DNA from 2 places in the Bacillus sp. PK6-16 genome. Region 1 is predicted to be linked to the other one. Evidence: riboswitches for the same ligand, from Rfam matches in the RefSeq annotation. Region 1 holds a riboswitch; the other holds the start of a gene.

Region 1 (8,318 bases):
CTTGTTGGTTTAATCCAGAAAGGAAATTAAATGATAGTGGGATTATACCGACATATGAAGTGCATAATTTTGAGGAGTTAGAAGCTTTATTAAAGCAGCATGTGTAATAAAAATAGGCAGTGGAGCTTTCGTCCCCACTGCCTATTTTTATTAATTTTTATTTTCGTTATGTTTTGGGAGTGGAAAGGCATTCCCGATAGCAGCTGCACCAAGCATGGGCAATAGTAAATTAAGCGGGAAAAACATAAGTAATAGTAATGTTATAGCTATTGGCTTTCGTAACGCATAGCTTGAAATTGCTGTCGTTACGATGGCAACAGATGCTACTGGATCTATAGGAAGAATAGATGCTACAGCGTATCCGATACTTGAACCAGAAAATATAATTGGGAAGATATGTCCACCTCGCCACCCTGTGTTCAAACAAACGGCAGTAATGCACAACTTTAAAATCCCTGAAAGAAGTAGTATCCAAAAAGATAAATGGCTCCATTCAACAACTAATTCTTTTAATTGATGTTCCCCTGAAAATAATGTGTACGGAAGAAAAGTTCCTGCAATTCCTAATAAAATGCCACCGATAATTCCGAGTGTCAGCTTGTATTCTCTAAAAGGGTGAATTAACTTTTCTAATGTGAATTCTAACTTGAAATAAAAGAAACCAACTATAGCGCCGATACTAGCAAGTGGAAGAAATGCAATCCATTCATTGAAAGAAAGTGCACCTTCCCCGAAATCAACAATAAAGGATCCACGATTATCAAGTTTACTCAGTAGTAAATAAACAGAAAAACCTGCGAAAGTAGTAGCTAAGTATACAATCGCTTTTTTTCCTTTAGAAAAAGCAGCAATTTGTTCCCCCTCATTTTCATTTGGTGCTAAATAACCGAATAATGGTGCGTTAAAAATGACACTTAAAGTAGCGCCAATTCCGATCTCGGTTAGCTCATTCATACCCTTTAAGGCAAATTTAAAGCGATCCCCTACCCATGTGCACAGTCCGCCTATAATTCCAACTAGTGCGGCTTCTGGACCAAGACTAGCACCGAAAATTAAAACAATAATCGCTGTTAAAGTAGCCTGATGGACAAAGCGATATTCGATTCGACCAGTTTTTTTATATTCAGCCATCACTTCAGGCATAAGGCGTGGGTATGTACCGAAATGTTTTTGTGATAGACCAACGAGGACCCCGCCAATTATTGTTACGCAAAGGGTGTAATAAGAGGGAAAAGAGAGAACTTCAGGCAAGTATCCCCAAATAAAGTGGATTCCAATATTTATTGTGACTAAAAATAACCAGACTGTAGCTCCTACTATAGATCCTAGAAGAATGCCATATAGAGCAAGTATGTAATGCATATCTTTTTTATTTGTCATGTTATACCTCCGTTATGTAAATCTTAGTAGGGAAAAAAGTGAAATATACTAGTGAAAAATGGATTGAATATATATAGTATCTTTTTGAGAAGATGGCCTATTCAACATATAGGCTAACTTTTGGGGAATTTGAATTTATAGGTTAAATTACTTATTTAATTTTATAGACTGATTTGAGGTTTTTAAAGGTCTTTTTTGAAATAGACTAGAATATATTTCTTTTGTTGCTTTATATGAAACTGTTAACATTTATTTTAGAACATTCAGAAAAACTGTTTGACATTAGGAAATTATTGCTATAAAATCAACGGTAATTGCATAGTCTTATCAAGAAAAGGTGGAGGGACAGGCCCGATGAAACCTTGGCAACAGCCGTATAACGGAATTGTGCCAAATCCTGCAGGTGGTAATCCTGAGAGATAAGAAAGAGCCTTTAGAGCGTGTTTTCAAACTGCTCCTTTCTTGTTTTCAGGAAAGGGGCAGTTTTTTATTTTGTATAAAAGAAAGGAGAATGAGAGATGGGAGAATCATGGGGAAAAGGAACAATTTGTGTGCAAGGTGGCTATACGCCAAAGAATGGTGAACCACGTGTTTTACCACTTTATCAAAGCACAACGTATAAATACGATACTTCGGATGATTTAGCAGCTCTATTTAACTTAGAGGCAGAAGGATATATTTATACACGTATTGGAAACCCTACTCTAGCAGCATTTGAGCAGAAGTTATCAGATTTAGAAGGCGGTGTAGGAGCTGTTGCAACGGCTTCTGGGCAAGCAGCTATTATGCTCGCAGTTTTAAATATTTGTAGTAGTGGAGACCATTTACTTTGCTCTTCAACTGTTTACGGGGGAACGTTTAATTTATTTGGGGTGAGTTTACGTAAGTTTGGCATTGATGTTACGTTCTTTAATCCAAATTTAACGGCAGATGAAATTACGGCGCTTGCTAATGACAAGACGAAACTTATCTATGCAGAATCGTTAGGAAATCCAGCGATGAATGTTTTAAATTTTAAAGAATTTTCAGCTGCCGCTAAAGAATTAGAGGTACCTTTTATCGTTGATAATACATTAGCAACTCCTTATTTATGCCAGGCGTTTGAACATGGGGCAAATATTATTGTTCATTCTACGACGAAGTATATCGATGGGCATGCGAGCTCCTTAGGCGGTATTGTAATTGACGGTGGAAACTTTGATTGGACAAATGGAAAGTATCCTGAACTTGTTGAACCAGATCCAAGTTATCACGGTGTAAGTTACGTTCAAAACTTTGGTGCAGCAGCGTATATTGTGAAAGCACGTGTTCAGCTATTAAGAGATTATGGAAATTGTATGAGCCCATTCAATGCATATATTAGCAATATTGGCTTAGAAACATTGCATTTACGAATGGAACGTCATAGTGAAAATGCTCTTGCAGTTGCTAAGTGGCTTGCTAATCATGAACGTATTGAATGGGTGAATTATCCAGGCTTAGATAGTAATGAAAATTACTCATTAGCACAACAGTACTTGAAAAAAGGTGCTAGTGGTGTTTTAACTTTCGGTATTAAAGGCGGATTAGAAGCAGCAAAAGAATTTATCGCAAATGTAAAACTAGCAACTCTTGTAACGCACGTAGCTGATGCACGAACTTGCGTTATACATCCTGCTAGTACGACGCATAGACAATTAAATGCTGAAGATCAGCGTTTAGCGGGTGTTACATCTGATTTAATTCGTTTATCGGTTGGTATAGAAGATGTTTCTGATATTATTGCAGATTTGGAAGCAGCTCTAGTTGGAGGCAAAACACATGCCGATCATAATTGATAAAGATTTACCGGCTCGCAAAGTGTTGCAAAAAGAAAATATTTTTGTAATGACGAAGGAGCGGGCAGAAACACAAGATATACGTGCTTTAAAAATTGCTATATTAAATTTAATGCCAACGAAACAAGATACAGAGGCGCAATTACTTCGCTTAATTGGAAACACACCGTTACAATTAGATGTTCATTTGCTTCATATGGAATCACATCTATCGCGTAATGTAACGCAAGAACATTTAACAAGCTTTTATAAAACGTTTCGTGATATTGAAAATGAAAAGTTTGATGGGCTCATTATTACAGGAGCGCCAGTGGAGACCCTTGCTTTTGAAGAGGTAGATTATTGGGAAGAGCTTAAACATATTATGGAGTATTCAAAAACGAATGTAACATCTACGCTCCATATTTGCTGGGGGGCACAGGCTGGCTTGTACTATCATTATGGTGTTCCAAAGTATCCCCTTAAGGAAAAAGTGTTCGGTGTATTTGAACATGAAGTTTGCGAGCAACATGTGAAATTATTACAAGGATTTGATGAATTGTTTTTTGCTCCGCATTCTCGTCATACAGAAGTACGAGAGAATGATATTAGAGGAGTGAAAGAATTAACATTGTTAGCAAACTCTGAAGAAGCAGGTGTTCACCTTGTTATTGGGCCAGAAGGAAGGCAAGTGTTTGCCCTTGGACATAGCGAATATAGTTGTGAGACGTTAAAACAAGAATACGAACGAGATCGTGACAAGGGATTAAATATTGATGTGCCAAAAAACTATTTTAAACATAATAATCCAGATGAAAAGCCGCTTGTTAGGTGGAGGAGTCATGGTAATTTATTGTTTTCTAATTGGTTGAATTATTACGTGTATCAAGAAACCCCTTATATATTGTAAAGAAAGATTGTGTAACACGTGGCAACGTTTTCCTTGTAAAGATTAACCTTTATTTTTCCGAATGTTCAAAATACATTGTTTTTCAGATTTTTTACTCATATAATTTCATCTAAACACAATTTTTGAGGGGTGGACAGTACTATGAAAGAAATTCAAGTTGGGTTATTAGGTCTTGGGACAGTTGGCAGTGGTGTGGTTCGTATTATTACGGATCATCAAGAACGACTCATACACCAAGTAGGTTGTCCAGTGAAGGTAACGAAAGTATTAGTGCAAAACATTGAGAAAGAGAGAGAGGTAGAGGTACCTTCTACTCTATTAACACAAGATGCAAATGAAATTTTAGATAATCCAAATATTGATGTTGTTATTGAAGTGATGGGTGGCATTGATGATGCAAAATCATATATTTTACAAGCTTTAAAAAGCGGAAAGCATGTTGTAACTGCAAATAAAGACTTAATGGCATTACATGGAGCTGAATTATTAGCGACAGCAAAAGATAATAAGGCTGATTTATTCTATGAGGCGAGTGTGGCAGGGGGAATTCCAATTTTACGCAGTATCGTAGAAGGACTTTCTTCAGATCTTATTACGAAAGTAATGGGAATTGTAAATGGAACAACAAATTTTATTTTGACGAAAATGTCAGACGAAGGGAGAGCATATAACGACGTGTTAAAAGAAGCCCAACAACTTGGATTTGCAGAAGCAGATCCAACATCAGATGTAGAAGGTTTAGATGCAGCAAGAAAAATGACGATTTTAGCTACCCTCGGTTTCTCTACAAATGTAGAGCTTGGAGATGTGAAAGTAAAAGGTATTACCTCTATTACAGAGGAAGATATTGAATACAGTAAGAGCTTAGGTTATACAATTAAATTAATCGGTCTTGCAAAACGAGATGGTGAAAAATTGGAGGTTACAGTTGAACCAACTTTACTTCCAAATACACATCCTCTTGCAGCAGTACAAAATGAATATAACGCTGTGTATGTGTACGGTGAAGCAGTTGGGGAAACGATGTTTTATGGACCAGGCGCAGGAAGTTTACCGACAGCTACAGCTGTTGTTTCGGATTTAGTTGCTGTAATGCAAAATATTAGATTAGGGGTAACAGGAAATAGTGCTGTAGTCCCACAATATCAAAAAGTATTAAAAGAGCCAGACGAAATTGTCGTGAAAAAGTTTTTAAGACTGCATGTAAAAGACGAAATTGGTGTATTTGCAAAAATTACTTCATTGTTCTCTGAGCGCGGAGTTAGCTTTGAGAAAATTATTCAAATGCCGCTTGAAGAGAAAGGAAAGGCTGAAATTGTAATTGTAACGCATCGTGCGTCTCTTGCTGATTATGATTATATTCTACATACGTTGCAAGGGTATGAAGAAATAGATTGTTTGAAAGCGAACTATCGAATTGAAGGGGATGCTAAGTAGTATCTCTTACCATAAAACAGAAAGAGCCTATTAAGCAGCTTGCTTAATAGGCTCTTTTCTATTTAAAATCTGCGTACCAACTTGAATAAATGCTTGGATAATCCAGCCTGTTGTAAAGGATAAGATGATTGTTCCAAAATAGATAGGTCCATCTAATAAAAAGCTTAACGTTAAAAATAAAAAGGCTAATGAAATCTCTGTTCTTCTAAACGTCCATTTTTTCTTCTCGGCAACCGTTAAAACGAAAGCTTCTTGAGGCGCTGCACAAAGGTTTGTAGAGACGTAAAGACCAATTCCAGCTCCAACGAATAGATTTCCGCAAATAAGTGTTATATATTTTGGAAGAGAGCGGATAGCGTCCATAATAGTTGTAATGGAACCAATCCAATCAACAAAAAGAGAAATAAGAACCATCGTTACAATTGTACCGATTGTAATTTGTTTTTTATTCCAAAAGAGTACGATAAGTGTAAAGGCAAAGTTAATCATGAAAATCCAAAAACCAATACTTATCCCAAAATTTTGATATAGTGCAATAAAGAAGGAATCATAAGGGCTAAGTCCAAAGGAAGTAATTGTCGTCATCATATTAATACCGATGGCAAGAATGAGTAAACCGCCAATGAAAAATATATATTCTAATTTGAATCGAAGCATAGTTGTATATCCTTTCTAAATGTATTTGCTAGGAAAGGATATATTGTGGAAAGCTTACCAGGTCAAGGGAGAATTTTTGTGAAAAGGGGAAAATGAGATGACAAATATAAGAAAGATTGCTGAACTTGCTGGAGTATCTGTTTCAACTGTTTCACGTGTACTAAATAATCATCCGTACGTAAATGAACAGAAACGAAAAGAAATTTTAGCGATTATAGAAGAATTAAATTACACGCAAAACGTGAATGCAATTCATTTAGTGAAAGGAAAAACGAATGTAATTGGCGTTTTATTGCCACACGTAAATGATCAATATTATAGCGCTATTATCGAGGGGATATCAAAAGAGACAGCAAAGAATAATTATAATATGATGCTTTGCCAGACGAATTATAGTGAAGAAAGAGAACTAGAAATTTTGAATATGTTAAAAATGAAAAAGCTTGATGGGGTTATTATTTGTTCTCGGACAAATAGTAAGGAGAAGCTTGAAGAATATACGAAATTCGGCCCGATTGTTATGTGTGAAGAAATAGATTCAAAATGCATTTCAAGTGTACATATCGATTACTACAAAGTATTTTCACGTGGGATGAAAAGCTTAATAGATGCCGGTCATACACGTATTGGATATTGTATTGGAAGAAGTAATAGTGTTAATAGCCAAAGACGAAAGAAGGCGTATGAAGATTCGCTTCAACAGAGTATCGTAACACCGTTAGAGACCTGGAAATTTGAAGGTTGTTTTACAGTGGAAGATGGACGCAATGTAATTAGAGAATGGGCTCATATGTCAGTAAAACCGACAGCGTTCCTTGTATCTTGTAACCATATTGCAGCGGGGATGGTTACAGAAGCAAAAAAACAAGGAATTCGTATTCCAGAGGATATTACGATTATCGGGTGTGATGATCAAGAGGTGGCAGATATATTGGGTATAACGACGATTTCGCATTCTAGTAAAAACGTTGGAGTAAAAGCGTTTGAATTATTATATGAAAAGATTAATGAAGAGAAATTAGATGTGAAGCATATAGAGTTATTACCAGAGTTAATAGATAGAGAAACGACATAATTGAGAAGGTGTGAAAATCGCTTTTCAAAATTTCGTTTGGTATAATTATGGACAATCTATGAGGGCTAAAAGGGGTTTTGATATGAGATCAAAAGTAGTAAAAGTAATTCTACTCATTACAATTGCATCTTTCTGTTTATTTGCATATGGCTTTGTTTCAGGTGTAAATGATGTATTAAATCCGAAAGCTTCAAATTTAATTAAAAAGACCGATGTAGTGGCAAAAGAGAAAAAGAAAACGGGAACGTTACAAATCGTTAGTTTAGGTGATTCATTAACGCGTGGCGTTGGTGATAAAGAAGGAATTGGCTATGTTGGGCGAATGAAAGAGGATTTACAAAAAGATTATAAGCAAAAAATAGCATTAACAAATTTAGCAGTTAGTGGTGCAAAAATGCCCGATTTATTAAAACAAATTGAAAGTAATGGCGCTCAATATTCAATTAAGCAAGCAGATGTAATTGTGTTAACGATTGGTGGAAATGATTTGTTCCCAGGCTGGGAATCACTTGGGAAAATAGATTTAGAGACGTATCGTCCTGACACAGAGACGTTTCAAAATGAAGCAAAGAAAATTATAGAAGAAATTCGTAAATTAAATACAGATAGTCCGATTTTTTGGCTTGGTTTATACAATCCTTTTGAAGATGTAGAAGATTTAAAAGGGTCTTCAAACATTGTTGTGGACTGGAATGCATCTTTAGAGAAATTAGCGCTAAACGATAAAAATGTGTATATTACACCGACATTTGATTTATTCCAAAACCGCGGGAAAGATTTATTATACTCTGATCATTTTCATCCGAACGAAGTAGGTTATACGTATATGGCAGAACGTTTAGTTCAAAATGTTGTAAGTAAATTAAAACTAGAACAAGGAGGGGTAAAATGACGATGATACTTTCCGTACGAGACTTGAAGAAGGTAATTGGAAAGAAGACTCTTGTAGAGAATATTTCCTTTGATGTAAAGCAAGGAGAAGTGTTCGGGTTCTTAGGACCAAATGGTGCTGGAAAGACGACTACCATTCGAATGTTAGTCGGATTGATTAAGGCGACAGAAG
Region 2 (8,318 bases), 2.0 Mb from region 1:
TCTGCAATTGTATTTGGAAGTGAAACTGGTTTTATGATTGGTGCTACAGCAGCAATCGTATCTAATATTTTTTTAGGACAAGGTCCATGGACACCGTGGCAAATGTTTTCGTGGGGCATGATTGGTTTTATAGCAGGTTTACTTCGTAATACATTTTTTATGAAAAAGCTATGGGGGAGACTTCTTTACGGAGTAATTGTTGGCTTTTTATTTGGCTGGATTATGAATTTCTGGGGCCTTCTCGGTTTTATACGAGAAGCAACATGGGAAACTGTCATTTCGTATTATATCGCAAGTTTTTACTTTGATTTGAGCCATGCGATTTCGAATGTTATTTTCTTATTACTATTTAGTACTTCATGGATTACGATTCTTACAAGATTTAAAAAGAAATACGGTATATTAGATGAGCATAACGTGACATAGAAAAGCATACTCATATAAGGTAGGGTCGCGACTTACATATTCGTTTGCCTCTTTCATGCTTCTTACATAATGTAAGGAGCATTTTTTTGTCAAAAAATCGTTTCAATATGCATCCGCTATTATATAAAATTATTTGTATAATTGTAGGTGAGAACTTTTTTCAAAAGGGAGGTGTATAGTTAATGAAGTTAGTTATTCCGAAGCAACATGGTGCATGGGCTATGCTTGTTATTCCTTTTTTATTAAGTGTCGTACTTGGGAAACCTACTATTTATCATATTCCATTGTTTTTAGCGTGGTTCTTTATCTATTTAGCCACATATCCATTTCTTACGTACATAAAGCAAAGACGAAAAAAAGAGTTTTTACAAGCTGCCATTGTTTATTTTATTATTGCGTTCCTATTTGGGGTGATTTCTTTATTATATGAGTGGCGAATTCTTTTATTCGTAATAGTAATGATTCCATTATTTATAGTGAATATGTATTACGCTCGTCAAAAAAATGAAAGAGCACTATTAAATGATATTTGTGCGATTATTGTGTTTTGTATCGGTGGGTTAATTAGTTATTACTTTTCAATGAAGCAAATCGATCATACAGCTATATTCATTGCACTTATTTCATTTTTATACTTTTTAGGTAGTACGTTCTATGTGAAAACGATGATTCGTGAAAAAAATAATCCGAAGTATCGTCTTATATCTTGGGGATATCATATCGTATTAACGATAATTGTATTTGCGATTAATCCGTGGTGTTCTCTCATTTTTATACCAAGTGTCATTCGAGCGATTATGTTGTATGGTAAAAAAATTTCTATTATAAAAGTAGGAATTTTAGAAATTGCTAATTCTGTATATTTTTTAATCATAACGGCAATAATTATGAAGTATGCCATTTGAAAAAACTTCCCATCAATTGATGGGAAGTTTTTAATCTTTTTCTAAAATGTGAACGGTGTACTCGCAACGTTGAATAGCTTGTTCAACAGCATAAAGTGATTGTTCAATACGAGCGCGATTAAAATCTTTTTCAACTGTTTCGAGCGCTTCTTCTAAACAATTTTTAGCTTCTTGTAATGATTGAAAAGAATCTTGTACATATCCGCGAGCATTTTGATGCATTTCATAATCCTCCTTGCGTGTTCGTATATGGGTAGTATGAACAGTAAGGAAGAAAATATAATTTATTATATTTGTTTGACAATTAAAGTGGAATTACGTATAGTAAGAATTAAGTGAATATTTTCTTATCCAGAGAGGTGGAGGGACTGGCCCGATGAAACCCAGCAACCGCGATGCAGGTGCTAATTCCAGCAGAACATATTTGTTCTGGGAGATAAGACGAAGATATATACGTAACTTCTTCTTATCGGAGAGGTTTTTTTATTGCAAAAAAACCGATTACGAAAATTTATATTAAGAAGAAAGGGGTTGCGCATTACTGTGACACTCGAAAAATACGTAAAACTGCGTAGTACAGTTTATGAATATATGATAGAGCAAGATAAGCCGATATCATTGTTAGATATTCAAGAACATATCGTTTCGCATCATGAAGGAAAATTCACGAAAAAGATGTTGCATCAATTTTATTTATCAAGATTATTAGACGAACTAAAACTGGATGGGAAAATTACATTAGCTGATGAATATCTCTATGCTGAAAAAGGGGTATTGTATAAGGCGAGAAAAGGGAGCTAAGCTCTCTTTTTTTCTTAAAATAACGGAGTATGTAGAGTAAAAGACTGCTAAAGCAGCCTGATACAGGGAATGGTGTTGAGTGTGTAGTGTCAAAAATTGAATGTGCCTGAAAGAGGCAATTCATATCGGCTGCAAATGAAAAGAGACACCTTCGCCGAATAGGTGTCAGTCGTTTTGTCACGTAGACTTGCTACTTAACAGTAATTAGAATAACATGCAGGATTTTCGAAGTCAAAAGGGAATTAAAGGAAGGGGTACAATTATGTACGCTTACTTATTAAAAGATATAACGAAATGGATCCCAAAGTACATTGTAGATAAGGGATATGAATATTATGAAGATGGGCATGTAGAAGATGTTGAAATACAAGATAAAAAAGTGTTTGCTTTCGTTACTGGAAATGCAGGGAATTATGAAGTAGTTATCGATCTCGAAGATTTTTCAGAAAGTAACTGTGAGTGTCCCTATGAAAATTATTGTAAACATATGGCGGCAGTTGTTTATGATATGCAAGGTGCTGGTGAGAGTGCAGTTAAAGAGAAACTGAAAGATTTAGAAAAAGAAGAGTTACTTATATTATTAAATCGATTGTTGCAAAGTTCGAAAAACGTACAAATTGTAGAGAAGATGTTAAAGAAGGGGAAACTTTAACGTATAGAGGGAGTTGTTTTGTAGTGAACGTACTAATTATATATGCTCATCCTAGTCCTTCCAGTTTTAACGCGGCGATTTTCAATCATGTGCAAAAAGGACTACAGGAAACAAATCATTCAGTTACCGTACTTGATTTATACAAAGAACAATTTGATCCAGTCCTCGTATTCAATGAAGAGAAGAAAAGACGTGATTTAGTAAATGAAGAGGAAACTGCTCGGTACAGAATGTTAGTAGAAGAAGCAGATACACTTCTATTTATCTATCCAATATGGTGGTGGGGGATGCCAGCAATTTTAAAAGGTTTTATTGATCGTATTTTCGTAGCTGGATTTGCTTATAAATATGAAGGGGCTCTGCCGAAAGGATTATTGCAAGGGAAAAAAGCGTGGGTTATTAATACGTTAGACTCGCCTCTATGGTACGTCGCATTGTTATATCGATCAGCAGATTGGATTATAATGAAGAGAGGTGTTTTACGTTTTTGTGGCATTCGCGATATAAAACGGTCAGTGTTTCAATCTGTGAAAACGAGTAAAGTATCAAAGCGTGAGAAATGGTTATTACAAATAGAAGAAAAGGCTCGTGCATTATGAATGAAGTCGATCGTATTATAAACTGTGTTCAGTATGATGGCGAACTTTTTCGGAAGTATGTTACGTGTTTACTTCAATTGAAAAAATGTAGCGAAACATTTCAGCAAATTCAAATAGAGTTAAGAAATGATTATTTAATAAGAGGAATTTGTGAAAGAGAAGTTGATGAGGTAGTACGGGGAAGTAAAGAATATGAAATGCATTTTCTTCCTAAAGTATTACAGTGGAATTTTTTGAGGGGAAATCCACATCTAATTGAAAAAGTGTGCGAAGATTTTTTTGCATTTGAGTCATTACATCTTACGGAGTTAGAGTGGGAGAAGATTATAAAATTCATGGGAAATAAGTGATTTATTATGTAAAAAAGCTAGTATAAAACTAGCTTTTCGTTTAAATAAATAAAAAGCATAGACTAATGATGAAACCCGCATATAGTAAGTTCACAACACAAAATCCCATAATGTCACGAGCACCTAAACCAGCTATCGCTAATTCTGGTAATGCCCAGAAAGGTTGAATTAAATTCGTCCAAGCATCGCCCCATGCAATTGCCATTGCTGTTTTTGCAGCAGGTACACCAAGTTCAGCGCCAGCTGGAATCATAATTGGTGCTTGCACAGCCCATTGACCGCCGCCAGATGGAACGAAAATGTTAACAATGCCAGCACTTAAAAATGTAAAGAGCGGAAAAGTCGTTTCATTTGAAATGCTAATAAAGAAATTAGAAATAGCTCCTCCAAGTGAAAGTCCTTCACTATTTGCTCCAATCATCATGCCCATAATTCCTGCGTAAAACGGAAATTGAAGTAAAATGCCAGAAGCACTTTTTGTAGAGTCTGAAAAAGCACGAATATACTGAATCGGAGTACGGTGGAAAATAAGACCTGCAATTAATAACATAAAAATCACGATATCGAGAGTAAGGTTAAAACCTTTCGTATAAAAGTAATTGAAAATATAAATGAGACCTAACAATCCAACGCAAAGTGTAATAATAATGCTATTTTCCATCTTTTCAGCGAACGTATTTTTTTCTACTTCTTGAGCAGCAGCTTCTTCATGGAACACGCTAGGATCTACTGTAATCGTATGTTTTTCATCTGGATGCATCGCTTTATTAATGAGAGGCATCGTAATGAGAAAAATAATAACTGGAACGAGAGCGTATGGTGAGAATAACGTTTCTGTTATTGGAATCGCCTCTTTAATACTTCCAGCAGTCGTTTTAATTAACGTTTCACCGCCTGTTGCTAACGTAAGAGGGATAGAGGCAGAAAGACCGGCATGCCAAATGAGAAATCCAGAGTAAGAAGAGGCGATTGCTAGTCTATAATCTAATCCGTCCAGCTGCCTTGCCACTTCTTTTGCGTATAAAACAGATACAACAATTCCAAAGCCCCAGTTTATGTATGCACCAAGTAAACTTACAATTGAAATGGCAATAATGCCTTGTCCATTCGTTTTTGGTAGTCTGGCAGCTTTCGTTAATCCTTTTTTAATAAGAGGAGCATTTGCTAAAGCAGATCCAGTCACGAGTACAAGTGCCATTTGCATAGAAAAGGCGAGGAGTCCCCAAATTCCATTACCCCAGTGATTAATCATTTCTACAGGTGTTTGGTGAGTCGCAAACATACCAAAGAAGATAACGAAAACAGTTAGTAAACATGATAAAATAAACGGTTCTGGCAAGAAGCGTTGCACTAAGGCGACGCAACCATTTGTAAAGGAACGAAACAAAATAGATCAACCTCCTTATGTATATGTATTACAATTATTCGAGGTTGGTTAGGAGATAACCTTCAATGTAAAGAAAATTCAGATATTTACAGAGTGGTAATTTATTGATAGATTGATATAGAGCCTCGTATCAAATTCTGCTTTTAATATACTAGAAGAAAAACGGTTGGAAATGGGGTAGCACTTATAGGGATAGTATAGAGAAAGGTTACTAGCTGGCTTCAAAGCAACTGTTGCAAACTGGTCAAAAAATAAAGTTCATCATCCCGGAAGAAACTTTATTTTCATCTATAGAAGAAATTTTCGACCAATATGAACAGACAATCTTTGTAAGGGAAGTGTTTTAATACATTCTCCAAAAGATGTGGATGTATAAGTTAAACGCTCAATTAAAATTGTAAACTGCTTATAAAATTTTCGATAGGTGTATTTTAGGTAATTGTTTTTTCATTCTTTTCTAATAACGAAAAGATAATTGGTATAGTAGTGTAAATAATGTACTGTAATGAAAAAGCTTCCACTACTGTGGAAGCTTTTCTAAATGATGTGCAATATCAATATACATATTTGAGTAAGTCGAATGTATTTCATTACTTGGCGTTGCGTTAGAAGAGAAATGAACGATTACCATATTTGCTTTCGGATCGATGTAAAGTGTTTGTCCGTAACTACCTAACACTTCAAAAGCACCTTGTTCATTGTGCGGAATCCACCATTGATTATGATAAGAAATGGAAGCTCCAGGGCCAATTGCAAGTTCACCTTCTTGGACATTTTTTACACTTTCTGTAATAGAAGAAGGGAGAATGTGTTTTCCGTTATATTCCCCGTTGTTTAATAGTAATTGCCCGAATCTCGCCATATCTCTAGCAGTTGCATTTAATCCAGCACTAGCTTGTTCTACTTTTGTTTCATCTGTAACGTAATACGCGTTTTCTTCCATACCAATTTGAGACCAAATTCGTTCGCTTACATTTTCAGCTAGTGATTTACCAGTAATAGTTCTAATAATCCAAGCGAGCGTTTCTGTTGATCCGTTATTGTAAGAAAAGGAAGAACCAGGCGGTGCAGTTTCTTCGGCTTCCCGTAACATATCATAAATTTTCATCGGACCGTCGTAATTTTTGCCACGGGGTAAAATATTGCTAGCTAAATATAATTGTGCATCTTGATTTTCTAGCCCAGGTTGCTCATATCCATGAGTAGGATATTCAGCTGAAACTTGCATGTCCATTAATTGCTGAAGTGTGGCATTACCGAACGGTGTGTTTTTTAATTCTTTTATGTAAGTGTCAGCTGTTTTCTCTAAATCGATACGATTCTCTTCAGCGAGAGATTGTATAATTGCCCCGGTAAAGACTTTTGCTAATGATGCCATACCATGAGGTTCATTCTGTTTATACCCATTGAAATATCGTTCGTAAACAAGTTGTCCATTATGTACAACGACAAAAGCATCTGTTTTGTTATCATCTAAAAGTTTTTTTAGAGGAGTTGTATTTCCGAATCTACGCTCCACAGCAAAATCGTCTAAGTTTTGCAATGCGGAAGGGAAGTGAGCAATTTGGTCAGGATTGTTTTTTACGTCATTAACTAAAGTGAATTCTTTCATGTGTGTGTACGACCAACGTAAGTAAGGGTCATTTAACCAGTTTTCTTTTGTCACATTATGTTTTGATGGAGTCGTTTTATTTTGTTTGAAGTAAGTAAACCCAAGCCCTGTAATTACAAATATGAATGTTAGTATAAGTAAGAGTAGGGGAGATTTTTTTAGTTTCATATATGGCCCTCCTTTTTATTTCTACTATAAGTATACGCTCGTCTTGAAAGAAATACAAAATAAGGAAAGTAAACGGGGAAGTTTACTTTCCTTATTAACGTTAAGCGGAAATTTTTCCGTCTGTAGGTTGTTTCTTGAATTTTTGTTTTCGTCCGTGTAATCCATAATATAAAAGTAAAGTGAACGCAACGATAATAGCTGCGATAAAATACATATTATGATAACTGGATTTCGCTGCGACAATACCTAAAATGAAAGAACCAAAACCAATACCACTATCAAAGAATGAGAAATACGTAGCTGTCGCAGAACCACGTCTATGGTTTGGAGCGGCAGAAATCGCAATCGTTTGGAAACTCGGAATTAATGTCCCGTAACCTAAACCGATTAGCATACCTGCGCCAAGGAACCAAAATGAAGTTTGTGCTTGGCTTAATATGAACATTCCGATTGTGAAAATAATGATAGCAGGGTAAACGAGTACATTTTCACCGAAGCGATCAAAAATCTTTCCTGTAAATGGACGAGAAATGACAACAACAAGTGCGTATAAAATAAAGAAGTAACTTGCAATTTCACTTAAACCGAGTTCTTTCGCATAAATAGGAATAAAGGATAAAATACCACTATAAGAAAAGGCTAAAACAAATCCTGTAAGTGCAATCGGAATAGAAGATGGTTCGATTAAGTCTTTCCATTTCATTTTTTCACGTTTTTGTTTGCTAACAGGTGCTTCGTGTGGAATATCTACAAGTAGTCCTAATAAAAATGCAAGTAATGAAAATACGGAACAAACGATAAATAATACAGTAAACGAAAAATGAGAAATAATTGTTAAACCTAAAAAAGGACCAATTACCATCGGCAGACTCATAAATACGCCGAAATATGCAAGCGCTTCGCCTCGTCGATGAGCTGGCGCAACATCAGTTACAATCGTACCAGTAGCTGTCGTTGCCATCCCGAACCCAATACCGTGCAAGAAGCGAAGGGCAAGTAATAAGAATAAACTTTGCGCACCGAAATACATAACAGTAGCGGCTAAAAATAATGAAAGTGAAATAAATAATATTTTCTTTCTTCCTAAATCATCGAGCCATTTTCCTGTGAATGGTCTACATAAAACAGAAGAAATAAGAAACACAGTTGCAACTAAACCAATTTCCTCAGGTTTTCCTTTTAGCCCGTCTATAACATAGACAGGCAGAGTAGTCATAAGCATGTAAAATGTTAAGAAGAGAAATAGACTACTAAAACAAGTTCCGAGGAAATCCTTCGTCCAAAGTTTCTCACTTTGCATCGTCATCCCTCCAATTTAATCTAAATTTTTAATAATTTGTTGTAACACTTGAAATGCTTGATGTAAATCATCTTCATTAATACCTTCTAGCGTTTTTTCTTCGAAAGTATCAACTTCT

The links. Region 1 has a riboswitch for S-adenosylmethionine ahead of M1D66_RS00435 (bifunctional O-acetylhomoserine aminocarboxypropyltransferase/cysteine synthase). Riboswitches for the same ligand answer to the same signal wherever they lie in the genome.
Region 2: linked by a shared signal. The riboswitch ahead of M1D66_RS10950 (hypothetical protein) and the one ahead of M1D66_RS00435 (bifunctional O-acetylhomoserine aminocarboxypropyltransferase/cysteine synthase) in region 1 are both predicted to bind S-adenosylmethionine.

What each region holds. Positions count from the first base shown of each region.
Region 1 covers NZ_CP096511.1:91,019-99,336, forward strand. Annotated here, with positions in the region: gene M1D66_RS00425 (YjjG family noncanonical pyrimidine nucleotidase) at 1-107, shown strand, start outside; gene M1D66_RS00430 (chloride channel protein) at 151-1,380, opposite strand; SAM riboswitch class I at 1,702-1,806, shown strand; gene M1D66_RS00435 (bifunctional O-acetylhomoserine aminocarboxypropyltransferase/cysteine synthase) at 1,899-3,197, shown strand; gene metA (homoserine O-acetyltransferase MetA) at 3,181-4,086, shown strand; gene M1D66_RS00445 (homoserine dehydrogenase) at 4,228-5,523, shown strand; gene M1D66_RS00450 (YczE/YyaS/YitT family protein) at 5,554-6,180, opposite strand; gene M1D66_RS00455 (LacI family DNA-binding transcriptional regulator) at 6,278-7,255, shown strand; gene M1D66_RS00460 (SGNH/GDSL hydrolase family protein) at 7,266-8,147, shown strand; gene M1D66_RS00465 (ABC transporter ATP-binding protein) at 8,144-8,318, shown strand, end outside.
Region 2 covers NZ_CP096511.1:2,125,657-2,133,974, forward strand. Annotated here, with positions in the region: gene M1D66_RS10935 (ECF transporter S component) at 1-426, shown strand, start outside; gene M1D66_RS10940 (YwiC-like family protein) at 609-1,331, shown strand; gene M1D66_RS10945 (hypothetical protein) at 1,362-1,553, opposite strand; SAM riboswitch class I at 1,676-1,774, shown strand; gene M1D66_RS10950 (hypothetical protein) at 1,875-2,132, shown strand; gene M1D66_RS10955 (SWIM zinc finger family protein) at 2,395-2,784, shown strand; gene M1D66_RS10960 (NAD(P)H-dependent oxidoreductase) at 2,808-3,383, shown strand; gene M1D66_RS10965 (group-specific protein) at 3,380-3,733, shown strand; gene M1D66_RS10970 (short-chain fatty acid transporter) at 3,774-5,120, opposite strand; gene M1D66_RS10975 (serine hydrolase domain-containing protein) at 5,641-6,900, opposite strand; gene M1D66_RS10980 (MFS transporter) at 7,001-8,200, opposite strand; gene M1D66_RS10985 (MarR family winged helix-turn-helix transcriptional regulator) at 8,216-8,318, opposite strand, start outside.